3 regions of the Shewanella sp. Koi 1 genome follow, and region 2 is predicted to be linked to each of the others. Evidence: predicted binding sites of a transcription regulator. Region 2 holds the regulator's gene; each other region holds the start of a gene.
What was found. The regulator LexA, encoded in region 2, represses DNA repair genes until DNA is damaged. The targets are predictions, from matches to a motif close to TACTGTATNNNNATACAGTA.
Positions count from the first base shown of each region.

Region 1: a site for LexA is predicted at 3,813-3,832, ahead of ACUZ8J_RS11845 (YebG family protein). Genes of this name have one in related genera too.
Region 3: a site for LexA is predicted at 6,921-6,940, ahead of recA (recombinase RecA). Genes of this name have one in related genera too.

Region 1 is NZ_JBREJM010000001.1:2,706,141-2,716,087, forward strand. Features, by position in the region: gene prc (carboxy terminal-processing peptidase) at 28-2,079, opposite strand; gene proQ (RNA chaperone ProQ) at 2,108-2,749, opposite strand; gene ACUZ8J_RS11840 (GAF domain-containing protein) at 3,028-3,486, opposite strand; gene ACUZ8J_RS11845 (YebG family protein) at 3,502-3,801, opposite strand; gene ACUZ8J_RS11850 (paraquat-inducible protein A) at 4,007-4,642, shown strand; gene ACUZ8J_RS11855 (paraquat-inducible protein A) at 4,644-5,261, shown strand; gene ACUZ8J_RS11860 (MlaD family protein) at 5,248-7,884, shown strand; gene ACUZ8J_RS11865 (nucleoside recognition domain-containing protein) at 8,064-9,290, opposite strand; gene rsmF (16S rRNA (cytosine(1407)-C(5))-methyltransferase RsmF) at 9,437-9,947, shown strand, end outside.
Region 2 is NZ_JBREJM010000001.1:4,669,034-4,678,980, reverse strand. Features, by position in the region: gene coxB (cytochrome c oxidase subunit II) at 1-911, opposite strand, end outside; gene ACUZ8J_RS20550 (cell division inhibitor SulA) at 1,319-1,831, opposite strand; gene lexA (transcriptional repressor LexA) at 1,828-2,448, opposite strand; gene plsB (glycerol-3-phosphate 1-O-acyltransferase PlsB) at 2,610-5,033, shown strand; gene mtr (tryptophan permease) at 5,033-6,289, shown strand; gene ACUZ8J_RS20530 (VOC family protein) at 6,422-7,198, shown strand; gene ACUZ8J_RS20525 (methyl-accepting chemotaxis protein) at 7,311-9,272, opposite strand; gene ACUZ8J_RS20520 (ribonuclease T2) at 9,498-9,947, opposite strand, start outside.
Region 3 is NZ_JBREJM010000001.1:3,464,869-3,474,815, reverse strand. Features, by position in the region: gene truD (tRNA pseudouridine(13) synthase TruD) at 1-492, shown strand, start outside; gene surE (5'/3'-nucleotidase SurE) at 489-1,238, shown strand; gene ACUZ8J_RS15375 (protein-L-isoaspartate(D-aspartate) O-methyltransferase) at 1,235-1,870, shown strand; gene ACUZ8J_RS15370 (peptidoglycan DD-metalloendopeptidase family protein) at 1,982-2,878, shown strand; gene rpoS (RNA polymerase sigma factor RpoS) at 2,959-3,939, shown strand; gene mutS (DNA mismatch repair protein MutS) at 4,080-6,665, opposite strand; gene recA (recombinase RecA) at 7,049-8,122, shown strand; gene ACUZ8J_RS15350 (regulatory protein RecX) at 8,140-8,607, shown strand; gene alaS (alanine--tRNA ligase) at 8,884-9,947, shown strand, end outside.

The DNA.
Region 1 (9,947 bases), 2.0 Mb from region 2:
GATACGGTAAACAGGCGCAATAACCGCCTATTTAGTGCCAGCGTTAGCCAGCTTTTTTGCATCCGCCATATCTAAGGTGATATAGGCCGTTTCGTCTAAGAAGGCATCTGGTGCTTCAATGTCGTCTTTGTCTTTAATGTCTTCCATCGATTTAACCGCGGCTAAACCATGGGCAACACGACGCTCGTTGGTTCTATCGAGTACTTTCTTCTCATCGGCTTCACGCGAGGCAATGCGCTCACTTTCAACTAAGGAGACAGTTTTCTCTTTATGATGCTTTTTAAAGTCGGCAATATCTTGATTGATATAGTTAAACTCGACATTGTTCTGAATACGGGCAAGGTGCTTTTTATCTAAACTCGCCACCAACTCAGGGGTGATGTCGTTTAGGGTGCCGTATTGCGCCATTGGCACTTTGTCCCAAGGTAAAGCATTCTTCTCTTCCGCTTCACCGTATTCACCCGGCTCTAACGCACTTGGGTAAGCAATGTTCGGGGTTACGCCTTTGAGCTGAGTGCTACCACCGTTGATACGGTAGAACTTCTGGATCGTGTACTGCACGTGGCCAATCGGCTTCTCATACATATCGTAGATTCGACCAAGGCTCTTATGCTGCTGCACAGTGCCTTTACCAAAGCTTGACTCACCGACAATCAGCGCACGGTCGTAATCTTGCAACGCGGCGGCAAAAATTTCCGAAGCTGATGCACTGTAACGGTCAACCATAATGGTTAACGGGCCAGCGTAGGTCGTCTTGCCATCGTTATCACGGTGGGCAGACACTCGACCATCGGCGTCCCGCACTTGCACCACAGGGCCCATATCGATAAAGAGTCCCGTCAGTAACACGGCTTCGGTCAACGCACCGCCGCCATTACCACGTAAGTCGATGACGACGCCTTCAACCTTGGCTTCGTTTAACTTCACTAATTCTTTTTCAACGTCCTGGGATAAATTCATATAGAAACCAGGAATTTGAATCACACCCACTTTACGGTTGGCGTATTCACCGTCTTTTGGCTCGATGATCTTTGAGGTCGCGGCACGGTCTTCTAAACGAATTTTGTCGCGCACTAAGGTCAGATTAAACGGCTTAGCGTTAGAGCCGCCCTTCTTAGGTAAAATCTGTAATACGACTTTACTGCCCTTAGGCCCTTTGATCAGATCGACCACATCGTCTAATCGCCAGCCGATCACATCAACAATCTCACCGCCTTCTTGGCCGACACCGACGATCTTATCTTCAGGCGACAGTTTTTCACTGCTGGCCGCAGGACCGCCTGCAATCAAGCTCTTGATGACAGTGTAATCGTCTTCAAGCTGTAACTGCGCACCAATCCCCTCGAGGCTTAAGTTCATTTCCATTTGGAAACGTTCCGCATTACGGGGCGATAAATAGCTAGTATGTGGCTCGATGCTACGGGAGAAGGCATTCATCACCGCTTGGAACACATCTTCGCTATTGGTCTGGGTCAGACGCTTGATGGCGTTGTTGTAGCGTTTTTGCAGAATATCAACGATTTCAGGCCATTTCTTGCCAGTGAGTTTCATATTCAGCGCATCGTATTTAACACGTTGACGCCATAACTCGTTGATCTCGGCTTGATCTTTTGGCCAAGCAACATCTTCTCTATCGTATTCGTAGGCATCACCCGGAACGGTAAAGTCCATCTCTTTGTCGAGCAGAGAGAGTGCGTATACAAAACCTTCGTAGCGACGTTTCTGAACCAAATCAAACATCTTATAAGCAGGCTCGAGTTCACCCGAGCTCAGCATATCGTCAAACTGATTAACGTAAGGTTTGAAGCTGTCGACATCGGCTTGCGTCAGCACATTACGACGGTAGTCGAGTTGCTGCAGGTAGCGGTCAAAAATCTGAGCAGAAAACGCATCATCTAATGCAAATCTATGATAGTGGGAACGAGTGTATAAATCCGTCACTCGCTTACTCGCCACTTTATGCTGCGCTTCCTGCTTGAGAGTGGGTAACTCGCTGATTTGAATCGTAGGGGGGACAGCCCAAGCCGAGAATCCGACAAAAACAGTGGCAATGGATGTAGCCAAAGTGAGTTTTCGCATCAACAAGTTACTCCGTTTGATTAAATGATTACAGCAGGATATGTTCCGCTTTCACTTTTACCGTTAAGCCGCTATCTAGCTGAACATGAATGTCCTCTTTGTTAATGTCGGTGATCACGCCGGCTACTGGCGTCATCCCTAACTTAACATTAACACGTTGCTTCTTCGCTAAATCGGTCAATTGCGCTTGAACTAAGTTAACAGCAGGCTCTGCCTTAGGTGCAGCTTTTGCTGGGCGCTCAGTCTTGCGTGCTGGCACGGCAACTTTCTTAGGGGCTTTCTTCGCAGGCGCTTTACCCGCAGGCGCGGCTTTTGGTGCTTGAGCTGCACGCTTAGCTTTTGCTTTATCTTGGCTTTCTTTCAACATCGCTTGAGCATGATCGATATGCTCTTGCTCTAACTCACCGCATGGCTGACCATCAAGATCCACACGCTGTGCACCGGCTTTTACCGATTTCAGGTAGCGCCAGCTGCTGGTGTAGCGTCTTAAGGCAACTCGCAGTTGAGTTTTACTGACTTTAGAATCATCAGCCAACCTTTCAGCCAAATCTTGAAACAATCCGATTTTTAATGGCTTAGTTTCACCTTCAGCAATAAAGCACAAAGGAAATGTTTCATACAAATACGCCAAAATTGCGTTGGTGTCGGTCAACTTATCTGTTGATTCCATCATTACTTCCACAGTTAAAAAGGGACATCGAATCCGAGGTGATAAAAATCAGCTTCTTACGAGTCGTTTATCTTGGTTAAGCTCACATATGAGCCAAAGTACAAATTAGCATTCTCGCCGAGTTAACTAAAGTTAAAAAATATAAGTTAACAATTTTTCACGGCTGAACCTATCAGGCTTATTTCGGCTGTGCTCAAAATAAGCCTTATCAGTGCATGCGCTATTATAAGGCGCACGCCACCGATTGCGACTATGAATTATGCGTTATTGTACGCAAATTAAGCAAATAGGCAGTTTTCGAAGCTTTTTACCAATAATTCCAAGCCCTTTTGGTCTGCTTCATCGAAGCGGTCAAAAATAGGACTATCGATATCCAGCACGGCCACAACCTTACCATCGGCGCGGACTGGGATAACAATTTCAGAATTACTGGCTGAATCGCAGGCGATATGACCATCAAATTGATGCACATCGGCGACGCGCTGCGTCTGATTGGTTTGCGCGGCGGTGCCGCACACGCCCTTACCCATTGGAATACGGGTACAGGCCACTTTACCTTGGAAAGGACCCAACACCAGCTGTTCGCCACGCATCACGTAAAAACCCACCCAGTTCAATTCGGTTAGGTTATCGTTTAGCAAAGCAGAAAAGTTAGCCATGGCAGCCACTAAATCATCCTCGCCCTCGAGTAAGGCCAGCGCTTGACGATTCAGTGACTCATAAAATTGCGGTTTCATAGACTTCCTAAAAAATTATTCGGCAGCATCGTCCTTCTTAGGCGCTTTTTTCGCTGCATTTTGTTTTGATGGCGTACTATTAACTTGAACCACGCCTTTAAGCAAGTTTGTCAGCTCATCTTTATTGTTAGCAAAATAGAATGCGAGCTGTTCGCTCACGGTTTCATCAATTCCGAGCTGCGCTTTTTGAATAAATGGAATGAGGTTATCGGCGATGTCGAGCATCTTATCGTAGGCGTCAGCCTCCTTTTTCGATGTAAATGTCATCTTCTCCACCCCTTCTCTTACCACGACAAACTGTGTAATAACTGCCATGACTGCCCTCGCACTGTTTTTATATACAGTAATCAGGATGACATAAAGTGAACTAGTGATGCAAGTATTCTGATTATTCTGGTATTATGAGTACGCTTTTCGTTGTCGAGATGGGTCAAGCAATGTGCTATCTCACCCTGTAATATGGTTTTATTGCGGATTATTTGCTCTCTCAATGGCTTTGGGGCTAATTTAATATTTTTATATGCATGAAAATACAGCAGAAAACTCTGTAATCCTCTGTCGTTCCTGCGACTTAGCCGTTCGAAAGCGCGCCTTACCTACGGGTGTTAGGGCGTTATGCCCGCGCTGCAGCACCGCACTTTATGACACACCATACTGCTCGGTAAACGGCATGTTAGCGCTGTGTATTACCGCGCTGGTGTTCTATTTCCCCGCCAATTTTTTCCCAGTACTCGAAATCCACTTTTTGGGTAGCATTCGCACCACTACAGTGTTTCAGGGCGCCTTTGCGGTGTTCGACCAAGGTTATTGGGTCGTGGGATTAGCCGTGCTCGCCGCCGCCGTGATTGGCCCGGGATTGTTGATCCTGTCGATTCTTAGTCAGATTTTGATCGTCAAATGGGGACTTGGCAGTCCATTTTGGCGTCGCAGCCTCAAACAGTTGTTAAAGCTGCAAGGGCTACTATCCCAGCTCACCATGCTGGAGATTTATGTGATTAGCTTTTTGGTGTCATCATTTCAGTTATCTGATTTTTCGGATATTTACTTCGGTATGGGCACCTTCTGCTTCACCATGCTTTTTTTAGTCACCCTGTTCTTGCAGCGTGAATACGATATTGAGCATATGTGGAGTCTTCTCATGCAGGAGCGACACTAAGATGCAGCAACAGGGAAAAGACTTAGGCCTGTGCCTGTGCCGAGTGTGCAGGCAGCTCAATAGCAGTGACAATAGCCACTGCAGCCGCTGCGAAGCCGAGCTCCATGTCCGTGATCACAGCAGCTTACAAAAAAGTTGGGCGCTGCTGATCACCGCCGCCATTTTGTTGGTTCCTGCCAACCTCTACCCTATTACAATGCTCACCAATCAGGGGCAAGTGCGCCACGATACGATTTTTTCGGGGATTATCCATTTAGTGCATTCGGATATGTTGCCCATCGCTATTATTGTATTTATTGCCAGTATTTTAGTGCCTTGGGTGAAAATTATCGGTTTGGCCACTTACCTCTGTGCCATCAGTTTTAATCTGCCGATTTCGAAAAAGAAACTCATGGTGGGATTTCATGTGATTGAGTGGATTGGCCGCTGGTCAATGCTCGATTTGTTTGTGATCTCCTTAACGGTTGCCCTCGTCAATATGGGGCAATTACTCGATGCAAAGCCTGCACCTGCGGCCACGGCGTTTGCATTGGTGATTTTACTGACTCAACTTGCCGCAAAAGTTTTAGACACTCGTTTACTCTGGGATCGATTGGAACCTCAAGATGACACAAATTGAATCGCCAAAAGTTGTGAAGAAAAAACTCTTTTCGCCGATTTGGCTGCTCCCGATAGTGGCGCTCGCACTCGGCGCATGGCTGGGCATTAAGAGCATCAAAGAATCGGGCATTGAAATTCAGATCCACTTCCCCAGTGCCACGGGGATCGATGTGGGCAAAACCTTAGTCAAATACCAAGGTCTTACTGTCGGTAAGGTAAAAGACATTGGTATCGATGAGGATCTTAAGGGCGTAAACGTCAAAGTCATGATGGACTATCGCGCTAAGCCTTTCTTAAATAAAGAAACCCTCTTTTGGTTAGTCACCCCAAAAGCGAGCATCACGGGTGTTGAAGGCTTAGATGCGCTGTTTTCGGGTAACTATATCGCGATTCAACCCGGTAAAGGCAATGCCGCCACCTTCTTTGAGGCTGAGCGTCAACCACCACCGATGCAGGTGGGCTCAGAAGGGGTAATGATTGAACTGACGGCCGATAAACTCGGCTCGTTAGACGTGGGTTCACCAGTGTTCTTTCGTCAGATCCCTGTCGGCAGCGTGGTCAGCTATCGTTTAGACGGCAACGCCAGAGTCATTATCAGCGCCTTTATCCAAGAGCAATATGCGCGTTTAGTGAAGAAAAACTCTCACTTTTGGAACGTTTCCGGCGTGAAAGTCGACGCCAGTTTAGCGGGCATAAAAGTCAACACTGAGAGCTTAGCTTCCATTCTGGCGGGCGGCGTGAGTTTCAGCTCCGATGATAAGGCACCTGCGGCACAAAATGGTGACAGTTTTGCCCTCTATGATTCCGAAACCAGCGCCCTTGGTGGAATTGAAGTGAGCCTGACCATGAACGATGGCAACGCGATTGATAAAGGCACTCGCATTGTGTATCGCGGCATCACCATTGGTACTCTGCAGAGCAAACAACTCACCGCAACCGGCGTGACTGCGGTGGCAAAATTTGAGCCTGAATACGCCAACCTATTAACCAGTGACGGACTGTTTTGGCTTGAAGGCGCCGATATTTCGCTCTCTGGGATCAAAAACCCCGAGCGTTTACTCACGGGAAGCGTGATTAACTTTTTACCCGGCACCAATGCCAATACGGCGCTGCCAAGCAGTTTTGCCCTGCAAGAAACGGCGCCGGATCTATTGAAGGCCAAGAAACGTCAGCTCACTATCACCTCAACTGAAAACATGGGCCTCACCGCAGGTGCTGAAGTGCGTTACAAGCAGCTGCCTATCGGTCAGGTGCTTGCGGTGAAATTAACCAAAGATCTGTCGGCCGTCGAATATCAACTCGAGCTGCAGCCTGAGTTTGCCAGCTTAGTTCGCAGTGATAGCTATTTTATCCCCGAGTCGGCGCTGAGTATCGATGCCTCACTCGATGGAGTGTCGGTGAAAACCCGCGATATGGCGACCCTCACCAAAGGGGCTGTAAGTCTTATCCCAGGAAGCAGCGACACACCGCTTGCGGCAAATACTCGCCTGTCACTCTTTAGCTCAATGGATGGAGCAAAACAGTTTTTTGCTCGGCAGCAACGTCTGTACTTTACCCTGACCAGCGTGGATGGCGCCGATGTCAGCCAAGGCTCACCGATTTACTATAAAAAAATGCAAATCGGCAGTGTGGAGTCGGTCAATTGGCAGAGTAAAACCGAAGACTTTGCGATTAAAATCGCTATCGATAAACAGTTCCAACCCCTAGTGCAAAAACCTAAAGTGTTTTGGCGTAATAGTGCCGTGGATGTCAGCGCCAGTCTTGCGGGTATTGATGTCGCCGTCGCGCCACTTCAGGGTGCGTTAAAGGGCAGCATCAGCTTAGGTTTGTTGGATAGTTCAACGAGTGAGCCTAATGCAACACTTAAACTATACGAAAGCAAACAGCTCGCCTTAGCGCAGGCTCAAGCCATCAAACTCACCTTACCCGCTTCGGCGAAATTGGCTGCCAAGGCCGCCATTCGTTATCAAGGTCATCAAGTGGGTGAAGTGACGCAAGTTAAGCTCAATGCCGACTTAGCCACTCTCACGGCCACCGCCTATCTTTATGGCGACTATGCCGAGCACTTCAGCCGCAGTGATACTGAGTACCATATTGTTGATGCGCAAATCTCCTTAGCGGGGATCAAAGCGCCAGAAACCTTAATCACTGGGCCTTATATTGGTGTGTTACCGGGTAAGAGCAACCAAAAGGCGAGTCAATTCCAGGCCAAATTGGTTGAGAGCAGCTATGCCAACGTGGCCGAAGATGCGCTTAAGTTTACCTTAGAAGATAGCAACCTTGGCTCGATGAAAGTCGGCACGCCAATCTTCTTCCGTGGCATTAAAGTCGGCCAAATCGATGGTTACAGCCTGTCGTCTCAAGGCAACAGTGTGCTAATGCAAGCACATATTGAGCCGCAGTACAGTCACTTAGTGAATCAGAGCAGCCTGTTCTGGGACGCTTCGGGCATTAAAGTCGATGTGGGGATTTTCTCTGGTGCGCAAATTGAAGCCGGCTCGCTCGAAACCCTATTAGCGGGCGGCATTAATGTCGCTACTAAGGAAACGACGCAAGCAGCTAATCGCTTAAGCCAAGGTGCTGTGATTAAGTTGCAACACAAGGCCCAGAGCGAATGGCAAGAATGGGCTCCAGCCCAGTAACTAAAGCCCTGAAGCGAGGCACTGCTACGCCGATGCTCTTTACCAGCAAGATAACAAGGTAAAAGCACTCGGTATCATTTAATAATCAGGCGCATTAGAGCGGATCTAATGCGCCTGATTTTTACCTGCTAAAAGCGACTGTTTGCATCGCTATCAATCACCCTTTCGCCATCTCATCCTTAGCCATAGAACCAATAACAGACCGCAATCGCGGCGCAGATCCCTGCAAAGTCGGCTGTTAAACCACAGGCGAGCGCATGACGCCCGTGACGGATCCCAACAGAGCCAAAGTAAACTGCCAGCACATAGAAAGTTGTTTCAGTACTCCCTTGGAAAATCGCCGCCAAGCGCCCCGCAAAGGAGTCCACACCATGGTGCGCCATGGTTTCGAGCATCATAGCCCGCGCGCCCGAACCGCTAAAAGGCTTCATTAATGCGGTTGGCATTGCATCAACAAAACGGGTATCAAACCTCAAAAGACTCACGCCACTGGCAATTAGTTGCAGCAGGTAATCCAAGGCGCCCGATGCCCTGAGTAGGCCAATCGCCAGCAGCATGGCTAACAGATACGGGATCAGTTGAATCGATTGGTTAAACCCCGCCTTGGCGCCTTCGATAAACTCATCATAAATCGCCACTTTTCGCACGCCCGCCACCAGCACAAAACTGAAGACTAACAGTAACAATACCCCGTTGCCTAAGGCGGTTGACACTGTGCCAATCGCATCTGCGGTTAAGGTCATCAAATAAAAACCACTGGCGACTAATGCCGACAGCAGCACTGCGCCATATCCGAGCACCACGGCATTGAACAGTGAAAGCCGCTGCACAACAGCGACGATCAGAAGCCCCGCTAAGGTTGAGGCTGATGTGGCGAGCAGAATCGGTAAAAATATGTCCGCAGGTGCGGCGGCGCCCTGCTGGGCACGGTACAAAAACACTGTGACAGGAACTAAGGTCACCGAGGAGGTATTAAGCACTAAAAATAGAATTTGCGCATTGGTCGCGACGGTTTTGACCGGATTAAGACTCTGCAAATCCTGCATTGCCTTAAGCCCCAATGGCGTTGCTGCATTATCTAGCCCAAACACGTTGGCCGTTAAGTTCATCGTCATACTGCCAAATGCGGGGTGCCCCTTGGGCACTTCGGGCATCAAGCGGCGCAGCAGCGGCTCAAACACAAAGGCAATCGCCCCAACAACGCCAGCCTTTTCACCAATTCGCATTAATCCCATCCACAGGGACAAAACGCCCACTAAGCCTAGGGCGATTTCAGCAGCGAGTTTAGCGCTAGCAAACATGGCCTCTACCGCGTTGGCAAGCACCTCGATATGCCCATTGAAAAGCTGTACCGCCATCGCCAGCAGCGATGTGAGGAAAAACACTAACCACACCCGATTTAGCACTCTGCCGCTTCCTTATTTTTATCCATGCTTTTTCTTTATGTTGCTGTGATAACCGGTTATTGATGGCAAAAGCCAAGGGAGAAAATCCCAGCCCAGTAAGGGATTATGATATACTTGCCGCAGTTGATACACAGCCTAATCCCGTTATGGTTCAATTAAATCAAAATTTTATCAATACTATTGCCCAAGAACTGCCCGCCCATCTCTCAATGGATGATTTTATCGCGGCCTGTTCGAGACCACTACGCCGCTCGATTCGCGTCAACACCTTAAAGATCAGCAGTGAAGACTTTAAGCAGTTAATGCAGCCCAAAGGATGGACCTTTGAACCCATTCCCTGGTGTGAGGATGGTTTCTGGATAAGCTACGATGAAGAAGAGCAGCTCGGCAACGCCCTAGAGCATATTCAGGGATTGTTCTATATCCAAGAAGCCAGCTCCATGTTGCCCCCCACAGCGCTATTTACCCCAAATGCGGATTGGCAATGTGTATTAGATTTAGCTTCGGCGCCCGGCTCTAAAACCACGCAAATGGCAGCGTTAATGAATAATCAAGGCTTATTAGTCGCCAATGAATATTCCGCTAGCCGCGTCAAAGTGCTCCATGCCAATGTGCTGCGCATGGGCGCCAGTCACTGTGCCCTGACCCACTTCGATG
Region 2 (9,947 bases):
GGGAATACTCCTTGTAGACCTTCACCGTTGGGTTGGTGACAGGCCGCGCAGTGACCGAGGTAAACTTGCTCACCCTGAGCCATCAGCTCTTCTTTAGTCAGTGTTTGTGATAACGCGGCTTGTGCGGCTTGCGCTGCGGCATTGGCGGCTTGTTTTTGTTCTACAACCCAAGCATCGAACTCGGCTTCGGGCAATGCCTGTACCACTATCGGCATAAAACCATGGTCTTTACCGCAAAGCTCGGCACATTGGCCACGGTAAATGCCGGGTTTGTCGATACGGGTCCACGCCTCGTTGATAAAACCTGGGTTAGCGTCTTTTTTTACCGCAAAGGCGGGCATCCACCATGAGTGGATGACATCCTCTGAGGTCATCAAGAAGCGGATTTTACGATTGATGGGTAATACTAGGGGTTTATCGACCTCGAGTAAGTAGTGCTCTCCCTTGGCTTCACTACCTTCGATTTGAGGTCTTGGAGTTGCGAGAATACTGTAAAAATCAATATCTTGATCGAAGTAGCTATAATGCCATTTCCATTGAGAACCTGTGACTTTTACCGTGAGATCGGCATTGCTGGGATCTTCCATGGCAATCAGAGTTTTCGTGGCGGGAATCGCCATTAAGATCAGAATGACAAAAGGAATAATCGTCCACGCGATTTCGACTTTTGTGCTCTCATGGAAGTGAGACGCGACCGCGCCCTTAGATTTTCTGTGGTTGATCATGGCATAAATCATCACGCCAAAAACCACTAGGCCTATCGCGCAGCAGATATACAGAATCGTCATGTGTAAGTGATAAACCTTGCCACTGATTTCTGTTACGCCGGGGGTCATGTTGAACCGCATGTCCGCTGCGGCCAACGGTGGGGCGAATAGCACCACGAGTAAACAATACAACCATTGCTTCACAAGACTTCTCCTCTGCCAATTGCGAATAGCAACCACAAAGAAGAGCAACACAGTAAGTCTCAACTCTATGCAAACTCTTCAGTTCCCAAAAAAGCTTCTCTGACTTCAACGTGCGTTGGCGGCTTACTTTTGATTAAGTATTGTTACTGCTGGTATTAGCCACACTGGCACATACTGCTGAATAAACCCATTATTCTCGATTTTTGTGTGCAAGAGATATTCGATAAATCGTCGATATTTTTTGCCTAAATGGGCGATATATTATGCTCGCCTGAATCAAACATACTTGCTGTTTAAAAATTGATCAAGATCACTTCTTTTTCTAATTGTCTGAAAAATTGCCAAAAAAAAAGCCCCACATTCACAGGTGAGGCGGCTTTCAAGGCTAAATACGCAGTGCAAAAATTTTAATGAACAGAGCTAAAAAAACTACCTTGGGCAAAGTGAGCAGGTTGCTTGAGTGTCGCGTCCGTAGGTGAGTGATTTACGACATCTTCTAGCACGATTCCCATGGCGCGGGCGCTCTTGGCCACAATTTGCAAACGACGATTGTCGCGGGCATCGAGTGAGTGGATCCAAGTAATTACTGCGCTGGAAGTGCCGCTAGTTAAGGCTTTTTCCATGGCCCACAGGGTTTCCACTTCATCTTTCGCATGGACTAAGAGTACGCGATCCATACGCACGCCGGCGCTGGCCAGTAACTGCTTGTAGCCAATACTGGGTGGGTTGATGAGCACGACCCAGCGGCCTTGTTGGCTCAATTGTGCCAATTGTTTGCTAAGTTGCATTAGCTCTTGGCGCCCTTGGCTCTCGGTGGGCATAGTGATGATAGGCGTATGCTGCCAGTCTGTATCGGTTTCGCGTACCGCATCGAGCCATAAACCGGGGTGACGCGGGGCATTACCTAGTAGTTTGTTCATAGCCAATCTCCATTGCGGATCACCCCTACGGCGAGCCCTTCAATTGTTAGACTTTGGAAACTTAAATCGACTTTAATCGGGGAGTAATCTTCATTTTCAGCATGTAGATAAACGAGATTCCCTTTCTTTTCAAAGCGTTTAACTGTTACATCATCGTCAACGCGAGCAACAACTACTTGGCCATTGCGCGCTTGCTGTACCTTATGAACGGCGAGCAGATCCCCTTCGAGGATACCGATGTTCTTCATACTGTCGCCTCTGACGCGCAGCAAGAAATCAGCGGCTGGGTGGAACATGCTGGGGTCGACTTGGTAATACTGTTCGACATGCTCTTGGGCGAGGATAGGTTCGCCCGCAGCCACTTGACCAATCAGTGGTAAGCCAGATTCGCTGTTATCTTCTTCCTCAACTGGGAGGCGGATCCCGCGGGAAGTGCCAGGCATGATCTCGATGCAGCCTTTTTTTGCCAATGCCTTAAGGTGTTCCTCGGCGGCATTTGCACTTTTAAAACCCAAACGGGTGGCGATTTCGGCCCGGGTGGGTGGCATGCCAGTCTCGGCAATATTACGTTTAATCAGCTCTAAAATTTCGGCTTGGCGTGGCGTCAACGGTCTCATGTTCTTTCCTGTTTTTCTATACAGTTACTGTTAGTATATACAGTATTGTTCGTAGTGCAAGTATTAACCACTTTTTAACGCGATTGGAGAGTATTAGCGAATATTCCCTAGAATCTGGTATTCTATGGGGCTAATGAACGTACTTACATTGCATAAGAATAATGCCTAAACAAGACTCTCTTTGGTTGAAATCATTACGCTGGATCCAAAAACACTTAGTGCACACTATTGTTGTGCCGCAGGATCCCTTTGCCGATCTGAATCTGGACGCGTCCAGACCGCTTGCTTATGTAATGAAAACAGAATCCCTGAGTGATATTGCTGCGTTAAGCGAAATCACCACTAAGCTGGGTTTGCCAAGCCCCTACGAGCCGCTCGTGGTCAATGGTGTTGTCGCGCCCCGCGTCGTTTGCCTCGAAGGCCGTAAGCCTTTGTTTGGCGAGCGTGCCAGTAATGAGCCATTTCTCGAATGTTTTATGCGCCTGTTGGCCGTCCATAAGGAAAAGCCAGAGTTAGATATTCAGCTGGTGCCTGTGAGTCTGTATTGGGGCCGTACTCCGGGTAAAGAAGACGACACCATGAAGGCGGCTGTGCTTGAGCGCGAGAACCCAACTTGGTTACGTAAGTGCTTGATGATCTTATTTTTAGGTCGTCACAACTTTGTGCAGTTTTCTAATGCGGTATCGCTGCGTTACATGGCCGACGAACACGGCACCGATATGGGGATTGCCCATAAACTGGCGCGGGTGGCTAGAGTACATTTCCGCCGCCAACGCAAAGTGATGACAGGGCCTGTGCTGCCTAATCGTCAGGCAATGTTCCACTCCCTGCTGAAATCCGAATCCTTACGCAAGGCGATTCAGGAAGAAGCGGCGAGTAAGAAGATTTCCGAAACCCAAGCCCGTGAAACAGCAATTGAATATCTTGATGAAATTGCAGCAAATTATTCCGACAGCCTAGTGCGTATTGCAGAGCGTTTCCTAACTTGGTTATGGAACAAGCTCTACAGCGGTATCAACATCAAAGGTGCTGAACAAATCCGCCAGCTGCACCATGATGGTCACGAGATTGTTTATGTACCTTGCCATCGCAGCCATATGGATTACCTGCTGTTATCCTACATTCTGTATTACCAAGGCATGGTGCCACCGCATATTGCGGCGGGGATTAACCTAAACTTCTGGCCTGCGGGGCCGCTATTCCGCCGTGGCGGCGCTTTCTTTATTCGCCGTAGTTTTAACGGCAATAAACTCTATACGGCAGTGTTCCGTGAATACCTCGATCAGCTGTTTGCTAAGGGATATTCGGTTGAGTATTTCTCTGAGGGAGGCCGTTCTCGCACCGGTCGTCTATTGGCGCCGAAAACGGGCATGATCGCCATGACGATCAACAGTGTGCTGCGTGGTATCGAACGCCCTGTCACCTTAGTGCCTGTGTATTTAGGCTACGATCACGTGATGGAAGTGGCGACTTACCACAAAGAGCTGAGCGGTAAGAAAAAGCAGAAAGAATCTGTATGGCAAGTCTTTGGTGCTATTCGTAAATTAGGTAATTTTGGCCAAGGTTATGTCAACTTTGGTGAGCCGATTACACTGCAAAACTTCTTGAATGAAACGGCGCCTAACTGGCGCACTGAAGTGGCCGACGATCCCGAGCAAAAACCGACTTGGTTAACCCCTGCGGTGAACGTGTTAGCAAATCGTGTGATGACCCGCATTAACGATGCTGCCGCCGCCAGTTCAATCACCTTGACCAGCTTAGTGCTGTTGGCGTCGGAGCAAAATGCCCTAGAGCGTTGCTTGCTCGAGCGTCAGTTAGATTTGTACCTGACGCTGCTTAAGCGTGTGCCTTACACTTCGTTTACGTCGGTGGCCGAAGGTGATGGCAAGCACTTAGTGCAGCAAGGTTTAGAGCTGAATAAGTTCTCCATCAATGCCGATCCTCTGGGTGAGATAGTATCTATTGACGCGAATCAAGCGATTTCAATGACTTACTATCGTAATAATATCATCCACTTGTTTATCATTCCGTCGTTGATTGCTAGCTGCTTAACCAACAATAAGCAGATTTCACGAGCCCATATCCTAGGGATTGTGAGTGACTTCTATCCGCTACTGAAGGCGGAGTTATTCATGGGTATCAAGGACCTCCCAAGTTATGTGAATCAAGTGCTGGATCTGTTTATTGAGCAGGGGCTTGTGCAGGAAAGCGATACGCTGTCGGTGGTGACCGAGCACACCAGTCAAATGTTGTTGCTGGCCGGAAGCGTTAGCGAAACCTTGCAACGTTATGCGATTATCTTCAATCTGCTGGCCCACAGACCTAAGATGGAGCGTTCGGAGCTGGAGTCTGAAAGCCATCTACTAGCCCAACGTTTAGGGGCGCTGCATGGAATTACCGCACCAGAATTCTACGACAAGAAACTCTATAACACCTTGAGTGTTAAGCTTAAAGAGTTGGGTTATTTCTCCGAGAAGGAAGATAAATCCGACGTTGAGCGCATTCGCGATCAAGCCAATAGCTTACTCAGAGCCTCAGTGAGACAAACCATAGTTGCGAGCGTGACCGCGGAGCATATCGTTTAATGGCTAACCATATGAATGCGGCGAAGAATAAGCCGGTGGGTAAGTCTTTGCTCGGTGGTGCCATGATTATTGCCGGTACCACAGTCGGGGCGGGGATGTTTTCTTTGCCCGTTGTGGGCGCTGGCATGTGGTTTGGCTACTCGGTACTGATGTTACTCGGTATTTGGTTTTGCATGTTGATGTCGGGACTGTTACTGCTCGAAACCAACCTGCATTTCGAACCGGGAGCGAGTTTCGATACCCTGACCAAGGAAACCCTAGGCCAGTTTTGGCGGATCGTGAATGGGGTATCGATTGCCTTCGTGCTTTACATCTTAACCTACGCCTACATCAGTGGCGGCGGCTCGATTGTTAACCATAGCCTACAGGGTATGGGTATTGAGTTACCCCAGAGTGTTGCTGGATTAGTATTTGCGGTTGTGCTGGCTTGTATCGTGTTGATCAGCACCAAGGCGGTGGACCGTATTACGACCATAATGCTCGGCGGTATGATTATTACTTTCTTCCTCGCGATTGGTAATTTACTGATCGAGATTGATGTGACTAAGTTGCTCGAACCGGATGGCAATCAAAGCTTTGTGCCTTATCTGTGGGCTGCTTTGCCCTTTGGCTTGGCAAGTTTTGGCTACCATGGCAATGTGCCGAGTCTGGTGAAGTACTATGGCAAAGATTCATCGACCATCATCAAAGCGATTTTCGTCGGCACTTTCATCGCACTGATCATTTATGCCTGCTGGTTAGTCGCCACTATGGGCAACATTCCCCGCAGCCAATTTAGTGAGATTATTGCCCAAGGTGGCAATATGGGTGTGTTAGTAGGCGCCTTGTCGAAAGTGATGGAAAGTAGCTGGTTAAACAGCATGTTAACTCTATTTGCTAACTTGGCAGTGGCGTCTTCTTTCCTTGGCGTGACCTTAGGCTTATTCGATTATTTGGCCGATTTATTCGGGTTCGACGATACACGCTCGGGGCGGATGAAAACGGCAGTTGTCACCTTTGTGCCACCCACCATTTTAGGTTTGTTGTTCCCCGATGGCTTTTTGGTTGCCATTGGTTTCGCAGCCTTAGCGGCAACTGTTTGGGCCGTCATAGTGCCCGCTCTGATGGCCTATAAATCGAGACAGCAGTTCCCTAACCATCAAGGTTTTAGAGTCTTTGGTGGCACGCCCTTAATTATCCTTGTGGTGTTATATGGCGTGGTGACAGGGGCTTGTCATCTACTAGCGATGGCGAATTTATTGCCGCAGTTTTCCTAAGTATTTCGCCTACGAATCAAGCCCTCAAATTGAGGGCTTTTTCTTTATATTCATCTTTTTATCGCCAAAACTGGACAGTTGCTCAAACTCCAGCTTAACTCGAACACATTATCTGTTTGATTGGAGTCTGCAATGAGGATTACTCAGTACGCACAGGGACAGGCTTGTTGGGTCGAACTGGCGAGCCATGACTGGCAGGGCGCACAGGCGTTTTACCACGCACTGTTTGGTTGGAATGCGGTGGAAATGGCGATTCCTAATGGTCATTTTTCGCTGTTTAATCTGGAGGGAGACGATTTAGGGGCCATGTATCAAATCCCTGAGTCGGAACCACAGATCCCTAGCCATTGGCGGATCTATTTTGCGGTTAAGGATATCGAAGCGACGGTTGCCGCCATCCTGGCTGCGGGTGGGCAATTACACATGGGACCGCATGTGGTGGGGGATGCGGGCGTGATGGCGCAGGTCAGCGACCCCGAAGGCGCACGTTTTGCCCTGTGGCAAGCGAAAAATCACTCTGGCTCGCGTCGCCAAGGTGAAGAAAATACCCTGTGTTGGGTGGAGCTGGCCTGTCTCGAGCCTAGCGCCGAAGCCAGTTTTTACACTCAAGTGTTTCCTTGGACCGCACTCCCCAGTCATGTGCCCGGCATCGATTACACCGAGTGGCAAATCGACGGTCAGTCTATGGGGGGCATGATGAAAATGATACCGGAATGGGGCGAGATCCCCGCCCATTGGATGCCTTATTTTGTGGTGGCGGATTGTGATGCCTTTGCCGCTAAGGCGCAGGGGCTGGGCGCACAGCTATGCGTGCCGCCAAGCGATATCCCCGATGTGGGACGTTTTTCGGTGATTGCCGACGCGCAAGGGGCAACCTTCGCGGTCATCAAGTTAAATGCGCTATCTTAAACTGGCGAGGAGATATTTCGGCATAAGTGATTATAAAAACTAGGTTTATTGAAGTCGTACCTAGGTTCTATATGGTCTTATGTCGAAACGCTTATTTTTTATCCGCTACTGGCTACACCTTAAACTCACTCACTAAACCATCCAGCTGTTGACCTATCCCCAGCAAGCCATTAGCAGAGCTGGCAGCCTGTTTAACCCCTGTCAGAGTACGGTTGGCGCTGTCATTCACGCTGTTGATCGACATATTAATTTCTTCCACCACGGTCGACTGCTGCTCGGCAGCGTGGGCCATTTGCGAGACCGAGTGGGTGATCGACATGACCATTTCGGTGATAGTCGAGAGAGCCGATTCCACTTGGGTCACTTGCTCGACCGTGCTGTTGGTGGCTTCTCGGCTTTGTCCCATCATGGTCGCCGCTGAGCCCGATCTATCCTGCAGTGTTTGGATGATTTGCTGGATTTGCTTGGTCGATTCTTGCGTTCTGCTGGCAAGTGAACGTACTTCATCGGCCACCACGGCAAAGCCACGTCCTTGCTCGCCCGCCCGCGCCGCTTCGATGGCCGCGTTGAGCGCCAACAGATTGGTTTGCTCGGCAATGGCGCGGATCACATCCAACACGGCACCAATCTTATCGCTGTCGTTACGTAACTGTTCTATGGTCGTGGCCGAGGCTTCGACTTTGCTCGCCAGTTCCCTCATCGAATGGGTGGCGCGAGTGACTGTCTCGCGGCCGAGGAGGGCTTGCGCTTTGGCATCCTCCGAGAGCTTATTGGCAGTATCGGCACTGGCAGCGACTTCGACGGCACTGGCGGCCATTTCAGTGATGGCCGAGGCGACGAGTTGGGTTTCATTTTGCTGCGAACTCATATCTTGGGTCGCGCTGTGAGTCACACTGTTGAGCTGGGTTGATGCGCTAACCATTTGAACTGTCGTGTCTTTAACTTCGGCCACTAACTGCTGGATCCGCAGCACAAAGCGGTTAAAGTTTTTGGCAAGTTGGGTCAGTTCGTCATGGCCGTTTACGGGGAGGCGCTGAGTGAGATCGGCCTCGCCATCGGCGATTTCATTCAGTAGCGCCACTACTTCACGTATGGTGCGCAGCAGGCTTTGGGTCACTATCACGGTAATAAAGGCGGAAAGCAGAATCGCGATCAGCAGGATAATGTTGATAAAGATGATTTTTTGGCTGACTTCCTTGGCGGCGATATCGCCCGCTTCAGAGAGGAACTTCATGGTATTGTCTTGCAGATCTGAGGTTATCTGCGCCATTTCGATGCCGATATTATCGAGCTGCACTATGGCTTGATTGCGGTTGTTAATCGCCTCAAAAACCCCGTTGGCCGCTTGTTCATACTCGCTGAGCAGTCCGGCGGCTTGCTTGACTTGTGATTGATAGCTCAAGTTATCGAGCGCGGCGGCAAGCTCATCCATAGTGGTATGAGTGTTGACGATTTCATCCCGAAAACGCTGAGCCTGATCGGCTTGGTTATCGAGGAGAAACTTGCTGACATAGAGACGAGCCAAGAGCAGTTCACGCAGATTTTTACCGGCGAAGAAGGCGCCCTGAACATCGCCATCGGTAAAAGAAGACTGCATGATCTGGGAGATAATTTTCTCGATTTCGGGCCCTTTGACATCGAGTATGCCGGTGACTAGCTTGGCTCTTTGCTGCTGATTAGTCACGACTTGGCGATTAAAAATATCCACATACTCTTTTTCATGGGCAATGATCTGCTCAAGCATTTGAGTTCGCTCAGGATTATCTATATGGGCTTTGGCCTTTGCCAATATGTCGCGGGTTTTGCTGTCTTGGGCGCTAAATTCGGCTGCCGTCTCGCTGGAGCCGGTTTTGACATAGGTTTTTACCGTGAGGCGCAGGCGATAAATTTCCTGTAACAGGCTACTGGTGAGATCGCTTTCTGGGGCAAGATCTTCAGTAACGGCGCGCATCCGATTATCAATGTCGGTCAGGGCAAAGTAGCTTAATACCCCTAAAGTGATAAGCATGGCAACGAGAAAGACAGGAACGATTGCAAGCTTTTTAGTGAGCGTTAACTGATTGATAGAAAACATAGTTACCTCAGAGTGAACTTGTCTTCCATGGCTTGGATTAAAGCGCTAGCTCCTGTACTAGGCACGGCTTGTTTGAGTATAGGAGACATATCCTGAGGAAAAGGGACAGCTTAAATGAAGTTTCGTTAATATTGGACGAGGCGTTTGCGAGGGATAACCGTTTTTAGCCTCTTGGTTTATAAGCGGTTGCCAGTGGCGATATACCTCACCACTGGCTGTATGCGGTTAGTTTGGATTGTCGATAAACAGTGTGGCCGGGCAATTGGTTTTTTTCGCCTTCGGCGCCTTCGCGAGCAGACTCGGCAAAGAGTCGGAATTGTTGATGACTTGAGGCAGGTTGATGCGGATTTCATTCAAGAGTCCTTTGGCGCAGTCTAGGGTGACTTTAGTGTGCGCACCTTGGCCAAAGCTGGCATCAAAGCTCTGATTTAGCTCCTGTTGAGTCACTTTTTTACCGATTCTTTCATGGATAAATTGTTGCACCCATGCCGAGGCATTCACTTCCTGTGTCAGCTGAGTCGCGAGTAAGAAGTAGTCATTAGGGTCTTGGTTGCGACAGGTGCCATGTTTCCACCATTCATGGCGCTCTAAACAGCTGCCGTAGCGGGCGCTTGGCATCACTTCCTCGAGATTTTTTTGAACGGAGGCATTGAGAGGCACCTCGGGATAATCACA
Region 3 (9,947 bases), 1.2 Mb from region 2:
GATTGCGTGATGCTGGCGGGCAGTAAGAGCTTTTTCGTCACGCCAGAATGGGATTTAGTGGTATTAAAACGCTTGATTGAGAAAGATATTCAGCTTTCAGCCCCACTTTGGGGCCGCGGGAAAATGCTACCGCAGGGCGAGGCTGCCGAGGTTGAAACCCTCGCTATGGCAGAGCTGAGCGAAGATTGCTACGGCCTTGAGCACGCGGGGCTTGAGCAGGAGCGTCGTCCATTGCTGCTCGAACCTCAAGGTCTTAAATACGAGCAAACCGTGGATGGATTAGTGCTCGAATTTATCTTACCTGCGGGCAGCTTTGCGACATCGCTGTTAAGAGAGCTGGTTGATTATCAAGATGTGAAAGAGCTGCAATGGCAAGCGACAGTCTCGCCTGAGGCTAATGCTCCTGAGGCTAATACTGCAACAGCGAGTCAGACTGTAGAGCTCGATACACCAGAAACCAGTGCGCCAGAGCCTGATGAGTCCGCTTCATGATCCGCATCTTAGTCAGTAATGATGATGGTGTGAATGCGCCGGGGATCAGAGCCTTAACCGAGGCGCTTGCCGAAATCGCCACTGTGATGACGGTCGCGCCCGATCGTAATTGTTCCGGCGCAAGTAACTCTTTAACCTTGACTAACCCATTAAGAATTAATAGGTTAGATAATGGTTATATTTCGGTTCACGGTACACCCACGGATTGCGTTCACTTAGCTATACGTGAGCTTTGTGATGGAGAGCCGGATATGGTGGTATCGGGCATCAATGCTGGCGCGAATATGGGGGATGACACTTTATATTCGGGTACAGTAGCGGCGGCGATGGAGGGGCGGTTTTTAGGTTTCCCCGCCGTTGCAATTTCGCTTAATGGTAAGGCATTAAAACATTACCACTCTGCGGCAGTGTATGCGCGGCGGATCGTGCAGGGGCTGTTAGCGCATCCGATTGCGAGCGATCAGATCCTCAATATCAATGTGCCCGATTTACCGCTCGATGAGATTAAAGGGATTCGGGTGACGCGCCTAGGTGCACGGCATAAGGCCGAAGGCATAGTGCGAACGCAGGATCCTGCGGGGAAAGAGATTTTTTGGCTTGGCCCACCGGGTGTAGAACAAGATGCGAGTGAAGGAACGGATTTCCATGCGATTGCCCATGGTTATGTGTCGATCACTCCCTTAACCGTGGACTTGACCGCGTATAGACAATTATCGGTATTGCAAGATTGGGTAGATAAAATATGACTCGAGTTGCCTTAACATCGGCGGTGAATTTAGCAAAAAAGCTTCAGGAGGCGGGGATCCGCCATCCAGCCGTTCTTAAGGCAATATCCCATACCCCGCGCGAGTTGTTTCTTGATAATGCGCTGGCCCATAAAGCTTACGAAAACACTGCCTTGCCCATAGGCCAAGGACAAACCATTTCTCAGCCTTATATCGTGGCGCGTATGACAGAGTTACTGCTTCAACATCAGCCGCAAAAGGTGCTTGAGGTGGGAACGGGCTCAGGCTACCAAGCGGCGATCCTGGCGCAATTAGTGCCAGAACTGTGCACCATTGAGCGTATTAAAGGTTTACAGATCCAAGCGAGACAAAGATTAAAGCGGCTCGATCTTCATAACGTGTCATTCAAATATGGTGATGGCTGGCAGGGCTGGCCGAATCGCAGCCCCTTCGATGGGATTATGGTCACGGCGGCAGCGGCTAAGGTTCCCGAAGCCTTGTTGTCTCAGTTGGCCGAAGGCGGCGTGCTAATCATCCCTGTGGGGGAAGAGACGCAGCAATTGATGCGCTTTACCCGCCGCTCGGACCGTTTTAGTTCTGAAGTGATAGAAACCGTCAAATTTGTTCCCTTGGTCAATGGCGAGCTCGCTTAAGTTATTCGCTTAAGTTATTCGCTTAAGTTTTTAGCTTTAGGTCACTTCGTTAAACACTTGGCCTTTTATGATTAGGTAAAACAGTAAGATAGCCCTAAAGAGGAGTTTTTATTGTTGAATGCGGGTTTACTCTTAAACCTCTGTTTAGTGTTGTTGCTTGTGGGCTGTAGCTTTCAGGCGAGTCGCCCCGCACCTGTCGAAAGTCTCTCCCACAGTTATTCCAAACATAACAAAGGCCACATTAAATCTAATTCATATAAAGTTAAGAAAGGTGACACCCTTTATTCTATATCTTGGGCTGCGGGTAAAGATTTCGCCGAAATTGCCAAAATTAATCAATTAGATAAATCGTACACCATCTACCCTGGACAGATTTTATATTTAACGAATGACACAGGAAAAAATGGTAAAGGCTCTACAACTTTAGGTGGAAGCAATTCAGCGTCTAAAGGGCAAAATAAAGCTAATTCTCTTGATAAACAATCAGCTAGTAACAATTCTTCCGCGAAAAACTTGTCAAGTGAACAGCAGAAAAAAACACTTGATCAGAAAGCGAAGCCTGCGTATTCTGCAACAAGCTCTCAACAAAATATTAACCCTTCGATCGTCGCCCCGACATCAACACTGCCAGACAGTGTCAGTCAGTGGCAATGGCCAGTAAGAGGTAAATTGATTGGGACATACTCTGCCAATGAGCAGGGAAATAAAGGAATTAAGATCGCAGGAAAACGCGGAGATATCATCAAAGCCGCTGCAGATGGGCGGGTGGTATACGCAGGTAGTGCTCTTAGGGGTTACGGTAATTTAGTGATTATTAAACATAGTGACGATTACCTTAGTGCCTATGCTCATGCAGATCAGATCTTAGTCGAAGAAAAGCAACATGTCCTTGCTGGACAGACAGTTGCAAAAATGGGCAGTACAGGTACCAATCAGGTAATGCTTCGTTTCGAGATCCGTTACCACGGTCAGTCTGTTAACCCACTTAACTATTTACCTAAGCAATGATTGTTTAGGGCCTTGTTGGCATGGAGGATAAAAAATTGCAGTAATTCAAGCAGTTTACATTAGGTTTGGGAGATTTGATCATGAGCCGCATAAATAGCACTGCCGCAGAAGAACTCGTAGATTTTTCCGTAGATACCGCAGAGTTTGATCTCGATAAAGAGGATATTGCCGCTGATTTAGTTCAAGAACTAGGACTCGAACAACAGGTTCAAGATGACCTGCAAAAAAATCTTGATGCCACCCAGCTCTATTTAGGTGAAATAGGGTTTTCCCCACTGCTTAGCGCAGAAGAAGAAGTTTACTTTTCCCGTAAGGCCTTAAAAGGCTGCGAAAAATCCCGTAATCGTATGATTGAGAGTAACCTGCGACTCGTGGTTAAAATTGCCCGTCGTTACAATAATCGTGGCCTTGCGCTGCTGGATTTAATCGAAGAGGGTAATCTTGGCTTGATCCGTGCGGTGGAAAAATTCGACCCAGAAAGAGGCTTCCGTTTCTCAACCTATGCGACTTGGTGGATCAGACAAACGATTGAACGTGCCATCATGAATCAAACCCGCACGATTCGCTTGCCAATCCATGTGGTAAAAGAACTCAACGTCTATTTACGTACGGCTCGGGAATTAGCGCAAAAACTTGACCACGAACCTACGGCAGAAGAAATTGCCGAGAAACTGCAAGTATCCAGTGTTGACGTCAGCCGTATGCTGAAGCTCAACGAGAAGATCACCTCTGTCGATATCCCCTTAGGTGGCGATAACGACAAGGCGTTACTCGATGTGCTTGCCGATGACGACAACGTAGGCCCTGACTACAAAGTACAAGATGAAGACATTTCAAACTCAGTGGTGAAATGGCTTAACGAACTCAATACCAAGCAAAGAGAAGTGTTAGCGCGCCGCTTTGGCTTATTGGGTTATGAACCCTCAACCCTTGAAGACGTAGGCGCAGAAATTGGCCTCACCCGTGAACGTGTTCGCCAAATTCAAGTAGAAGCCCTTAAACGCCTACGTGATTTGCTGGGCGCTCAAGGTCTCTCTGTAGAGGCATTATTTAGAAACTAAGGTTTAGAGATTTAGGTTTAGAAACTTTGGCTTGGATATTTAGCCCTAAACCCGTTCATCAAGTCATAAAAAACGCCCAATATTGAGGGCGTTTTTTTATGCTTTCGCGTTTATGTTATCGCGAGTTTTCACTCTATGTGTTAACTCAAGCGTTTTAGCTCGTAGAGTAAATCCAGCGCCTGTTTTGGGGTCAGGTTATCGGGATTTATGGCTTTTAATTTGCTGACAGCGGGATTCTCCACTGGCTCAGGCAGAGCGAGCAGTGTTTGGATCGGTGCCCTAGTGCCGTGAACATTAGCACCTTCCACTTGATGATCGCGGCTCTCAAGTTGATGTAACTTGTGTTTTGCCGCCTTAATCACCCGAGCTGGCACCCCGGCAAGGGCCGCAACCTGCAAACCATAACTCTTACTGGCTGCACCTTCTTGCACTGCATGCATAAAGGCGATGGTGTCTTCGTGTTCAATCGCATCGAGGTGCACGTTATAAACGCCAGCCATAATTTCCGGTAATTGCGTTAACTCGAAATAATGGGTCGCAAACAGCGTCATTGCGCCGACTTGCTGTGCTAAATATTCAGCCGCAGACCAAGCTAATGACAGGCCATCGTAGGTTGATGTGCCGCGGCCAATTTCATCCATCAAGACTAAACTTTGTGCGGTCGCATTATGGAGAATATTTGCCGTTTCAGTCATTTCCACCATAAAGGTTGAGCGACCAGAGGCGAGATCGTCTGAGGCGCCAATCCGAGTAAAAATCCGATCGATAGGGCCAATGATGGCGCGATCAGCTGGCACAAAGCAGCCAATGTGTGCCATTAGGGTGATAAGCGCCACTTGGCGCATGTAGGTCGATTTACCGCCCATGTTTGGACCTGTAACAATCAGCATCCGGCGTTGATTGTGCAGGGTGACAGGGTTGGCGATAAAAGGCGTTTGACTCACACGCTCGACTACAGGGTGGCGACCCGCTTCGATTTTTACGCCGATTTCGCTGCTCAGTTCTGGGCAGGTATACCCTAAGGTTTCGGCACGTTCGGCAAAGTTACTCAGCACATCGAGTTCGGCTGCCGCTCTGGCGAAGGCTTGTAGCTCATGCAACTTGGGGAGGATTAAATCAAACAATTCGTCCCAAAGTTGTTTTTCAAGGGCGAGCGCCTTACCTTGGCTCGACAGCACTTTTTCTTCGTATTCCTTAAGCTCGGGCGTGATGTAACGCTCCATATTCTTAAGGGTTTGACGACGTTGGTAATTTAACGGTACTTGCTGCGATTGCAGGCGACTGACCTCGATGTAGTAGCCATGCACTCGGTTGTAGCCAACCTTCAACGTGGCAATGCCGGTACGCTCTTTTTCCCGCGCCTCGAGCTGAACTAGATAATCAGTGGCTCCTTCACTTAAGCCTCGCCATTCATCTAACTCGGCATTGTAGCCTTCACGGATCACGCCGCCATCACGGATAAGCATCGGCGGATTATCGACAATGGCGCGCTCAAGCAGTTGTTGCTCTTCGGGAAACTCACCTAAGAGTCGGCCTAGTTTCACCGTATGGGGCGCACTTAACTGCGCGAGTGATTGCTGCAACTGAGGCAATAGGTTTAATGCTTGGCGTAGGCGGGCAAAATCCCTTGGACGAGCGTTACGCAGTGCCAGCCTTGCCATGATACGTTCAATATCGCCTAGGGCTTTAAGCTGTTCGTGCAATGATTCATGGGCAGTGGTCTCGAGTAATTCATTCACGGCCGTTTGGCGAGCAAAAATCTGGGCATGGTCTCTTAGCGGCTGATGGATCCAGCGTTGCAACATCCGGCTGCCCATGGCTGTGGCGGTATTGTCGAGTACGGCTGCTAGGGTGTTATCTCGACCACCACTCAAATTTTGTGTCAGTTCGAGGTTACGGCGCGTTGCCGCATCCAAGACAATCGTATCGGTTTGATTGAAACGGGTAATGGCATTGATATGGGGCAGGGCGGTGCGCTGGGTGTCTTTCACATATTGCATTAAGCAACCAGCCGCTTGTAGCGAAAGCCTTGCATCGGTAATCCCAAAGCCGTGCAAATCCTTAGTGCCAAACTGTGCCAGCAGCAGTTTAATGCTGGTATCGTAATCAAACTCCCACTCGGGGCGGCGACGCTTGCCTTTAAAATGATGCAATAGCTCCATCGCGCCAAAATCTTCGCTATAGAGAATTTCGACCGGATTGGTACGTTGAAGCTCGGCTTCGAGGGACTCTTTTGTCTCTAATTCAGCAATCACGAAACGGCCGGAAGACACATCGAGGGTCGCGTAGCCAAAACCGACTTTACCTTGATAAACCGCGGCTAACAGATTGTCTTGTCTCTCCTGTAATAGCGCTTCGTCGGTCAAAGTACCTGGGGTGACGATGCGCACCACTTTTCGCTCAACAGGGCCTTTTGAGGTAGCAGGATCGCCAATCTGCTCACAGATCGCGACCGATTGGCCAATTTGAACCAATTTGGCGAGATAGCCTTCAACTGCATGGTAAGGGATACCCGCCATCGGGATCGGGTCACCGCCACTTTTGCCGCGGGCCGTAAGGGAAATGCCCAATAATTCAGAGGCGCGTTTTGCGTCATCATAGAAGAGTTCATAGAAGTCACCCATACGATAAAACAGCAGCATGTCGTGATGCTCTGCTTTCATGGTCAAATATTGACGCATCATAGGGGTATGTTTTTCTAAATCATCGGTATCTATAGGATTCATTAAATCGTTTTCGTCCGTTATGCCGGCCCAAAGCGGGGGAAAAAAGTCGTACAGTAATGGGATAAAAAATCAGTGGATATGCACTATTACTGTCTAAAATAAATTGACGCCAATCTTAGCAATAATTTTCTGAAAATTGACCCTTAAACCATGGATATTCACTGATATCCTGACAAATCTGCAGCACGAGTCGGTAAAAGCTTGTCTCAACGGGAAAATTTTCTGACTGAAAAATAAATCATTCACAGGTCTTGATACTGTATGATTGTACAGTATACTAGTCAGCAGATTATGACAAAGAGCCTCGCTTTTTGTATTACCCGCTTTAATAAATTGAATATCACTTTTGACAGTACTGATACTGTCTAGATGAGGGAACAGGAATGAAGGTCGATCCAAACAAAGAGAAAGCACTTGCTGCGGTATTGAGCCAAATTGAAAAGCAATTTGGTAAAGGCTCCATCATGAAGCTGGGCGAAGACCGCTCTATGGATGTTGAGACTATTTCTACTGGTTCACTTTCCCTTGACGTCGCCTTAGGTGCTGGCGGTTTACCAATGGGACGTATCGTTGAGATTTATGGTCCAGAATCATCAGGTAAAACGACGCTGACATTAGAAGTGATTGCTGCCGCTCAGCGCGAAGGTAAAACCTGTGCCTTTATCGACGCCGAGCACGCGCTAGACCCTATCTATGCTAAAAAGTTAGGCGTTGATATCGATAACTTACTGTGTTCACAACCCGATACTGGTGAACAAGCCCTTGAGATCTGTGATGCGTTAACCCGTTCTGGCGCGGTAGATGTGATCATCGTTGACTCGGTTGCGGCATTAACACCCAAAGCGGAAATTGAAGGTGAAATTGGCGACTCACACATGGGCTTAGCGGCGCGTATGATGAGCCAAGCGATGCGTAAGTTAGCGGGTAACCTCAAGCAATCGAATACACTGTTAATCTTCATCAACCAAATTCGTATGAAGATTGGTGTGATGTTTGGTAACCCAGAAACCACAACAGGCGGTAACGCGCTGAAGTTCTACGCCTCTGTTCGTCTCGATATTCGCCGTACAGGTGCTATCAAAGAAGGCGATGAAGTGGTAGGTAACGAGACGCGCGTTAAAGTGGTTAAAAACAAAGTTGCTGCGCCGTTTAAGCAAGCTGAGTTCCAAATTCTTTACGGTCAAGGTATCAACCGTACCGGTGAATTAGTCGATTTAGGTGTGGCCCATAAACTGATCGAAAAAGCCGGTGCATGGTACAGCTACAAGGGTGACAAGATTGGTCAGGGCCGTGCAAATGCCGGTAAATATCTGACTGAAAATCCAGAAATTGCTGCTGAAATCGATAAAACACTGCGTGAGTTACTGCTGAGTAACCCAAGTGCTATGTCTTCATCTTCTTCTGATGATGAAAATAGCGAAGGCAATGTTGATTTCGAAACAGGCGAAGTATTCTGAGCCAGTCTGCCCGTCAAATCGCGGTCGCGCTGTTAGCGCGCCGCGACTATTCTCGCCAAGAAATCAGCTCCAAACTGCTCGAAAAAGGCTTTGAGGTCGTAGATATTGATCCCGTGCTCGATGATTGTGAAGCATCGGGTTTTATCAATGATAAGCGCTATGCCGAGCTTCTCGTTTGCAGCCATATTGCCCGTGGTCATGGGCCTATCCGTATTCGCCAAGCCATTGCCCAAAAGGGGCTTTCAAAGGATTGTATCGAAGCCGCGTTATCTGCAAATGATCATGATTGGTTTGAGCTAGCAAAAGCTAAAGCCATCAAAAAATATGCTATCCCAAAAGTCACCGAGGTCAAAGGCTCACAATCCCGCGAGCTGCTGGCGAAAGAAAAAGCCAAACGGGTGCGGTTTTTACTGAGCCAAGGCTTTAATTACGAACAAGTCTCCTACGCCTTAGATTACGACCCTTTGGAAGACCATGATGACTAACGTCATGGCATAAACTCGCAGCTCTAGGCTAGTGCTTGTCGTTGTCTTTTGCGTTCGGCAGCGGTGCGGGTTCGCCTCATCGACTCTTCTTTACCGCTTGGCTTTTGTGATAAGCCATGTCTTAGCTGCAAACTCACCGAAAATATGAGATTCCTAAGCCTATATCGCTATTCAAGGCTGGTCGTCTTTCCTCAGTCTGCTTATAATGCTGGGCAAATAGAAATACGGCTACCTTATGGTGTAGCTGGTCATGCTTACCCAATTCAGGACGATTTCATGTATCAAACGACAGCAGCGCTTAGAAGTGCTTTCCTCGAATTTTTCCGCAGCAATGGTCACCAAGTTGTGGACAGTAGTTCTCTTGTACCAGGCAACGATCCAACGCTTTTATTCACCAACGCCGGTATGAACCAGTTCAAGGACGTGTTTCTTGGCATGGACAAACGTAGCTATACACGTGCGACCACAGCCCAACGCTGCGTCCGTGCGGGTGGTAAACACAACGATTTAGATAACGTTGGTTACACCGCGCGTCACCATACTTTCTTCGAAATGCTGGGTAACTTCAGCTTTGGTGATTATTTCAAAGAAGATGCGATTCGTTTTGGTTGGACATTCCTGACTGAAGTCTTGAAGCTACCAAAGGAGCGTCTGTGTGTGACTGTTTACCAAACAGACGATGAAGCCTTTGAAATTTGGAATAAAAAGATTGGTGTTGCCGCTGAAAACATCATTCGTATCGGCGATAACAAGGGCGCGCCATACGCTTCAGATAACTTCTGGCAAATGGGTGACACAGGTCCTTGTGGTCCATGTACCGAAATTTTCTACGATCACGGCGATCATATTTGGGGCGGACGTCCCGGTAGCCCAGAAGAAGATGGCGACCGTTTCATCGAAATCTGGAACATCGTATTCATGCAATACAATCGTCAAGCTTCTGGTGAAATGTTGCCGCTGCCAAAACCTTCAGTCGATACCGGTATGGGGATTGAGCGTATCGCTGCGATTATGCAGGGCGTGCATTCAAACTACGAAATCGATATTTTCCGCGCCTTGATTGCTAAAGCGGCTGAAATCATCGGCGTGACTGACTTATCTAACAAGTCACTGCGCGTTATTGCCGACCATATCCGTTCATGCGCCTTCTTAGTTGCCGATGGTGTAATGCCATCGAACGAAGGTCGTGGCTATGTGCTGCGCCGTATTATTCGCCGCGCCGTGCGTCACGGTAACAAGTTAGGGGCAACTGAAGCCTTCTTCTACAAGTTAGTTCCGACGCTAATCGAAGTGATGGGCGATGCCGCTAAAGGTCTTGCCGATACTCAAGTGATTGTTGA